DNA from 2 places in the Haloactinomyces albus genome. Region 2 is predicted to be linked to the other one. Evidence: riboswitches for the same ligand, from Rfam matches in the RefSeq annotation. Region 2 holds a riboswitch; the other holds the start of a gene.
What was found. A riboswitch is a leader RNA that binds a small molecule or an ion and turns the genes downstream of it on or off. The one in region 2 is predicted to bind cobalamin.
Positions count from the first base shown of each region.

Region 1: it holds a riboswitch for cobalamin, as region 2 does, so the genes downstream of both, JOF55_RS00510 (ABC transporter substrate-binding protein) here and JOF55_RS04190 (VWA domain-containing protein) in region 2, are expected to answer to the same signal.

Region 1 covers NZ_JAVDXW010000001.1:98,799-102,789, reverse strand. Annotated here, with positions in the region: gene JOF55_RS00520 (acyl-CoA dehydrogenase) at 1-1,072, opposite strand, end outside; gene JOF55_RS00515 (TetR family transcriptional regulator) at 1,253-2,008, shown strand; cobalamin riboswitch at 2,177-2,354, shown strand; gene JOF55_RS00510 (ABC transporter substrate-binding protein) at 2,417-3,445, shown strand; gene JOF55_RS00505 (FecCD family ABC transporter permease) at 3,442-3,991, shown strand, end outside.
Region 2 covers NZ_JAVDXW010000001.1:899,107-903,097, reverse strand. Annotated here, with positions in the region: gene JOF55_RS04200 (adenosine deaminase) at 1-801, opposite strand, end outside; gene JOF55_RS04195 (GNAT family N-acetyltransferase) at 1,029-1,496, shown strand; cobalamin riboswitch at 1,632-1,816, shown strand; gene JOF55_RS04190 (VWA domain-containing protein) at 1,852-3,991, shown strand, end outside.

The DNA of each region.
Region 1 (3,991 bases), 800 kb from region 2:
TCATCCGCTCGACCGGGAAGTCGCGGGTGTAGCCTGCGCCACCGAACAGCTGCACCGCGTTGGTGGTGACCTCCATGGCCACATCGGAGGCGTAGCACTTGGCCGCTGCCGAGATGAACCCGAGCTCGCCCTCACCGCGCTCGGCGCGTGCGGCCGAGACGTAGACCATGTGGCGGGCGGCCTCGATCTTCATCGCCATGTCGGCGAGCATGAACTGCACGCCTTGGAAGTCGGCGATGGCCGTGCCGAACTGCTTGCGTTCCTTGACGTAGTCGACCGCGGCATCCAGTGCACCCTGGGCGATGCCCAGGGCCTGCGCACCGATGGTGGGGCGGGTGTGATCCAGGGTGCGCAGGGCCGTTTTGAATCCGGTGCCCGGTTCGCCGATGATGCGGTCGCCGGGGATGGTGCAGTCGTTGAAGTGGATTTCGGCAGTCGGCGACCCCTTGATGCCCAGCTTCTTCTCCTTGCCGCCGACCTCGAAACCCGGGTCGTCGGCGTGCACGACGAAGGCGCTGATGCCGTTGGCTCCCTGGTCGGGGTCGGTCACGGCCATGACCGTGTACCAGCTCGATTCTCCGCCGTTGGTGATCCAGCACTTGGTGCCGTTGAGTACCCAGTTGTCGCCGTCTTGCCGGGCGCGGGTTTTCATCGAGGCCGCGTCCGAGCCCGCCTCGCGTTCGGACAGGGCGTAGGAGGCCATCGCAGCACCGGAGGCGATCGAGGGCATCACCTGCTGCTTGAGCTCCTCGGAGGCCGACAGCAGGATCGGCATGGTGCCGAGCTTGTTGACCGCCGGGATCAGTGACGAGGAACCGCACACGCGGGCGACCTCCTCGATGACGATGCAGGTCGCCACCGAGTCCGCACCCTGGCCGCCGTAGGAATCGGGGACGTGCACCGCCGCGAAACCGGACTTGACCAGTGCCTCGAAGGCCTCGCGCGGGAAGCGTTCCTGCTCGTCGCACTCGGCGGCGTAGGGGGCGATCTCCTTTTCGGCCATCGCCCGCACCGCCTCGCGCAGGGCATTGTGCTCGTCGGCCAACTGGTAGGTCTCGAAGCTGGGATTCACCACGCGCCTCCTGTCCGCAGCGTTACCGCTGATCGTGCCTGATTCGGTCCCGGCATCAGGCAGGGCAGGGAGGGACCTCGTGCCGAGAACCGGACCGTGGGAACGGCCGCCTGCATGCCGCAACACCGATCGTAACGGCACTGAGTGCCATTAGCAATCCGCTCCTGTTACATTTCGGTCATGCCCGAGGCCGCCGCACCCGCCCCGAAGCCCCGCGCCGGACGCACCGTCACCGGACGCAGGCGACTTCGCAGCGCGCTCGCGGTGGCCGCGCTGGACCTGTTCGCCGCGCAGGGCTACGAGGCCACCACGGTCGAGGACATCGCCGAGGAGGTCGGCGTCGGCCGTCGGACGTTCTTCCGGTACTTCCGGTCCAAGGAGGAAGTCGTCTTTCCCGATCACGACGAGCGACTCGCTGCCGTGGTCGAACGCTTGGAGGCCGCCGACACCGCCGAATCACCGTTGTCGGTGGTCGGTGACACGGCCGAGGTGGTGCTGGAGATGTATCTGGCCGAACCGGAGATCTCGCTCAAGCGCTTCGCATTGACCCGAACGGTGCCGTCGCTGCGGGACAGGGAGATCGCCAGCATCGACCGCTACCAGCGTGTCTTCGCCCGTTACCTGCGGTACCGGTACGGCGAGGAGCCCCACGGTGACCTGCGCGCGGCGGTGGGGGCTGCCGCAGTCGTCGCCACGCACAACCACATCCTGCGGCAATGGCTCAGAAGCGGCGGCGCCACCGACGCGCACGGCGCGCTGCGCGAAGCACTCCGACTTGTCGCCGCAGCAGTGGAGGATTCCTGGGGCGGGCAGGAGACACGCCGCGAGGCCGAGTCCACCGACCAGGTCGTGGTCGGTGTGGTGAAAACGGCCGCCTCCGCAGCGGATGTCCGGGCACGGATCGAGGATGTGCTCCGCGAGCTGCCGGACGAGTAAGCTCATGGCACCCGGTGCCATGAGGCCTCGCAAATTACATGCCATCATTATTTAGTAATTATTACTGTTTCAGTGTTGAGTAAAATAAATCCTTCACCCAACACACCACCAACACCGCAACGACAAGCGAAAATCGATCAACCCGGAAACCCTGGCCAAGAAGCACCCTGATAGCTTGCCGCTGCCAGTCGAACCCTTGATGGGCCAGGGAATCCGGTGCGAATCCGGAGCTGACGCGCAGCGGTGAGGGTGACGGGCGAGGCATTGGCCACTGGATGAGCATCCGGGAAGGCGCCTCGTCCGCGTGATCCCGAGTCCGAAAACCTGCTGGCATCTCCGGGCTGCTACTGCGGCCCGGGGCACAACCGCCAGACTCCGCGACTGAGTCTTTGAGGGAAAGGGATCGCCATGGCGCCATCGCGCCGTATGCTGCCGCTTGCCGGTTCGCTCGTGTTCATCGTGGGACTGCTCACTGCGTGTGGTGGGGACTTCCCCACCGGCAGGGTAGAGGAGAGCATCGCGGGTTACCCGAGAACGATCGAAAACGGTGGCAGGGAGATCACGCTCGAATCCCCGCCCGAGCGGGCGGTCTCGCTCAATCAGGGATCGACCGAGATCCTGTTGTCTCTCGGTCTCGCCGACAGGATGGTCGGCACCGCGACGTGGACCGATCCGGTACTGCAAGGACTCGAGGCGGCGAATGCCACGGTTCCCCGGCTGGCGGACAACGAGCCTTCCTTCGAGCGGGTGCTGGCCGAGGAACCGGACTTCGTGTCGGCTTCGTTCGAGGCCACCGTGCAAAGAGTCGCTTCACGCGCCGACTTCGGCGAACTTGGTGTGCCCCTGTACGTATCCCCGGCCGACTGCATCAAGAACAACGAGGGGGATGGCGATGGCCGGCGTGGCAAGCTGTTGACGATGCGGAGCATCTACGGCGCGGTTCGCGATATCGCGCGGGTTTTCGGAGTCGAGCAGCGCGGCGAGGAACTGGTCGCCGCGCTGCGGGGACGGATGAACAAGGCCACTGAGGACATCGATGCCTCCGGTGTGACCATGCTGTACTGGTTCGCGAACTCCGAGTCGCCGTACATGGCCGGTTGCTGCGGCGCGCCGGGCATCATCACCGATGCGGTCGGGGCGAAGAACGTCTTCGATGACACCCGTGCGGAATGGCCACAGGTCAACTGGGAAACCGTCGCCGCCCGCAATCCCGATGTTCTTGTTCTCGGCGATCTCACCCGCCGGAGTCAGACCGCCGAAACGGCGGCGAGCAAAATCGAGTTCCTCGAGTCCAACCCGGTCACTCGGCACATGGCGGCGGTTCGCAACCAGCGGTACATCCTGCTGAGTGGTGCCGCCATGAATCCCTCGATCCGCACGGTCAACGGGGTGGAGAAGGTGGCCGGGGCGCTGCGCGCATTCGGGCTCGCCGGTTGAGTGCGCTCTCGACCCGCGCCGGAGTCCGGGGGACGGCCACCTTGTGGGTTGGTGGCCTGGTGCTGCTGGTCCTGTCCATTGCGTTTGCGATCACGATCGGTCCTGCCGACCTCGCTCTCGGCGCTGTCTGGGCGGTCGTCGCCGAGCACATCGGTCTGGGTGAGTCGGGGCTTTCGCTGATTCGCGACGGGATCGTTTGGCAGCTGCGTCTTCCGCGCACGTTGCTGGCCGCTGTGTGCGGTGCGGGTCTGGGAATGTGCGGGGTGGTCATGCAGTCGCTGCTGCGCAATCCGCTCGCCGATCCGTTCGTGCTCGGCATTTCCTCGGGCGCATCCACGGGTGCGGTGCTGGTGGTGGTGCTGGGGATCGGCAGCGGCATGGTGTCGCTGTCCACCGGCGCGTTTTTCGGGGCACTGTGTTCGTTCGCCCTTGTCCTGCTGCTGGCCCGTGCGGTGGGCGGGACGCCGGACCGTGTGCTGCTGGCCGGTGTCGCGGCAATGCAGCTGTTCTCGGCGCTGACCTCGTTCATCGTGATGTCCTCGGCCG
Region 2 (3,991 bases):
GGCCGACACCCCCGTGTCGACGAGATGGGGCAGGCAGTGCTGATCCAGCGTGGAGACGCAGCGCAGCCGCACATTGGACAGCGGGCACACCGTCAGCGGTACCTGATCGCGAGCGATGCGCCTCAGTAGCGTGGCATCCTCGACCGCTCGGATGCCGTGGTCCACGCGATCGACCCCGAGCACGTCCAGGGCCTGCCAGACGTATTCGGGTGGGCCTTCCTCTCCGGCATGTGCCACCAGGGACAACCCGGCCTCTCGAGCCCGGGAGAACACCGCGGCGAAGGCATCCGGCGGATACCCGGACTCCGCGGAGTCCAGCCCGACACCGGTGATCCGATCGGCATGGGGCAGCAGCGCGTCGAAGGTGGCCATGGCTTCCTCGGGACCGCGGTCGCGGAGAAAGCACGCGATCAACCGGGTGGAGATCCCGAAGCGCTCCCGGCTCGTCGCCAGGGAGGCCTCCAGCCCGTCGAGCACGGTCGACAGTTCCACGCCGCGAAGGGTGTGGGCCTGCGGATCGAAGAAGATCTCGGCATGGCGCACGCCCTGCTCCCGTGCCCGCGCCAGGTAGCTGTCCGCCAGCTCGGTGAAGTCCCGTGTTGTGCGCAGCACGTTCATGCCCGTGTAGTACAGGTCGAGGAACGACTGCAGGTTGCTGAAGTCGTAACGCCGCCGTAGGTCATCGACATCGGCATACGGCAGGAGGATCCCGTTGCGGCGAGCACACTCGAACGCCAACTCCGGCTCCAGCGCGCCCTCGATGTGTATGTGCAGTTCAGCCTTCGGCAACGACAGCGCCATACCGGCCGGATCAGGACTCAATGTGCCTTCCTCTCGTCGTCGCCGCTCGTCCATGCTTCCGCCGCCCCGCGTCGCGGGCCGTGCGATGAACATCAGTACATCAAGTACACCGGTCGCGCCGCCAGCACGAAACCCCCAAGAAGCCGTCCCCGGCGCCGCTGTGGATTCGTGGATTCCTCCAACACCGGCGGCGATGGGCGTCCGGGGCACTGTGGTAAGCAGGAAAGGTGGACCTGCAGCCCCTCGCTACCTCGGTACACCGCGCCTATACGGCCGATCTCGATGCGGCCGACCTGTATCGCATGCTGCGACTGCGGGTCGATGTCTTCGTGGTCGAGCAGCAGTGCGCTTATGCCGAACTCGACGGTCGGGATCTCGAATCGAGCACCCGGCACTTGTGGATCGACTCCCCCGACGGCCGGGTCCTGGGTTATCTGCGGCTGCTGGAGGATACCGAGGGCACCGTCCGCATCGGTCGGGTCTGCACCGCGCAGGGCGCTCGAGGGATGGGCTTGGGTGCCAAGCTCATGCGTGCGGCCGTCGCGGAAATCCGCAGGGCACCGGCGGTGTTGTCGGCCCAGGTCGACACGGTCGACTTCTATCGCTCCTTCGGTTTCGTCGAGTCGGGTGAGGCCTACGAGGAGGACGGTATCCCGCACATCGACATGTGCCGTAATCCCGGAGCGCGCCCGTAAAAATGCAGTTTCGCGCGAAACTGCAGAAATCCGCCGCGACGAACCTCCGGCCGTGGCGTCGGACGAGTCCCCGAACAGCTGTCGGACGTGGTGCGAGTTACAACACGGTGCCGTGGCGTTGGCCGGGCTCGGGAATTCTGAGACGATGCACAGCGGTCCCAGCAAGGAGTGGCCAGGAAGCCGGTGCGAATCCGGCACGGTCGGCGCCACTGTGACCGGGGAGCGTTCCTCCCGCGAGAGCCACCGGGGCAATCCCTGGGAAGGCCGGAGGAACGCGTGGATCCGGGAGTCAGGACACTGCCGCTTCTTGCCGCACAACCCGGGGCGTCCGTGACCCGAGGAAGGAATGCCAGGCATGACCGCTGCTGTGTCGGTTCCCGCGACCGTGCGGTATCCGTTCTCCGCCGTCGTCGGACATGACGATCTGCAACTCGCCCTGTTGCTCAATGCCGTACACCCGCGTATCGGCGGTGTGCTCGTGCGAGGTGAGAAGGGCACCGCCAAGTCCACCATCGTGCGCGCACTGGCGGCATTGTTGCCTGCGCTGGATGTCGTGGCCGACTGCCGTTTCGGCTGTGATCCGCACGAGCCCGACTCCGCGTGCCCGGATGGACCGCACGATGGCGCGGAGATGGCCCAGCGGGCCGCGCAGCTCGTCGAGCTTCCGGTCGGTGCCACGGAGGACCGGTTGGTCGGTTCGCTCGACGTCGAGCGGGCGCTCACCGAAGGTGTCCGTGCTTACCAGCCGGGACTGCTCGCCTCGGCGCACCGTGGCGTGCTCTATGTCGACGAGGTGAACCTGCTGCACGACCACTTGGTGGATCTGCTGCTGGATGCCGCGGCCATGGGGCGTGCCCACGTCGAGCGCGAGGGAATGTCGATGTCCCACGCGGCCTCGTTCCTGCTGGTGGGCACGATGAACCCCGAAGAGGGGGAGTTGCGCCCGCAGTTGCTGGACCGTTTCGGACTCACCGTGCACGTGTCGGCCTCGCGCGAGGTCGAGACCCGCACCGAGGTGGTGCGGCGCCGGTTGGCTTTCGAGTCCGATCCGGTCGGGTTCGCTCGGCGCTGGGCCGAGGAGGATGCCGACCTCGCCGCCCGGATCTCGGCGGCTCGGCGGCGCGTCGGCTCCGTCGTCCTGCCGGACTCGGAGGTCCGCCGCATCGCGGCACTGTGCGCTGCGTTCGAAGTGGACGGAATGCGTGCGGACCTGGTGCTCGCGCGTACTGCGGTGGCGCACGCGGCGTGGCGTGGTGCGGATGCGGTGGGGCAGACCGATGTGGAGGCGGCGGCGCGACTGGCGCTGCCGCACCGCAGGCGGCGAGATCCCTTCGACGAGCCGGGGGTCGAGGAGGAGCAGTTGCAGCAGGCACTGTCCGATGCGGCCGAATCCGCGGGCAGCGGCGAGGAGAGTGGCGCCGCGGAGGAGGACGGCACCGACGATGGGGACGAGCCGCCGGACGGACCGGATGGCGGAGGTCCCGACGGCGGAGGTCCCGACGATGACGGACCCGATGACCCGGACGGTGGCCCCGGGGGCGGCCCACCGCAGGACACACCGCAGGACACCGATCAGTCACCCTCGAACGGCCGATCCGGCGGAAACGGGGCTCGCCCCGATGACACGCAGTCCGACGAATCGGGCAAGGCACCCCGGGAACGCGAGCCGACCACCCCGAGCCCGGCCTTTCGTGCGCGGCTGCTGGAGGTCCCCGGCCTGGGTGAGGGTGCTCCGGGTCGACGTTCCCGCTCGCGATCACGCACCGGGCAGGTGATTCGGTCCTCCGCTGTGGACGGGAGCGGAATCCACCTGCAGGCGACTTTGTCGGCGGCGGCACCGCATCAGCTCCCGCGGGGACGGCAAGGCTCCGGGCTGTTGCTTCGCTCCGAGGACCTGCGGTATGGCGTGCGTGAGGGCCGGGAAAGCAACCTCGTGTTGTTCGCGGTGGATGCCTCGGGATCGATGGCCGCGCGGGAGCGGATGTCGGCGGTCAGCGGCGCCGTGCTGTCCTTGCTCCGCGATGCCTACCAGCGCCGGGACAAGGTCGGTGTGGTGACGTTCCGAGGGGATTCCGGGGAGGTGGTGCTGCCCCCGACTTCCTCTGTGGAGACTGCCGCCGCGCGGATGCGCCGTTTGCGCACGGGCGGCCGGACTCCGCTGGCGGGCGGACTGTTGACCGCGCGCTCGGTGGTGGCCACCGAGCGGATCCGCGATCCGCAGCGTCGTCCGCTGCTGGTGCTGCTGACCGACGGCAAGGCCACTGTCGGTGCGAACACCGGTTCCGGGCAGGAGAAAGACACCGGCAAGGGGAAAGGCACCGGTCAGGCGTTGGATGACGCGCTGGGGGCGGCGAAACTGGTGGCCGAACTCGGAGTTGCCGCAGTGGTCGTCGACTGCGAGAACGGGCCGGTACGACTCGGGCTGGCCAACCGCGTCGCCACGGTCCTGGGGGCTGCGTGTCTGCGGCTGGATGAACTGTCGGCGGATAACGTCG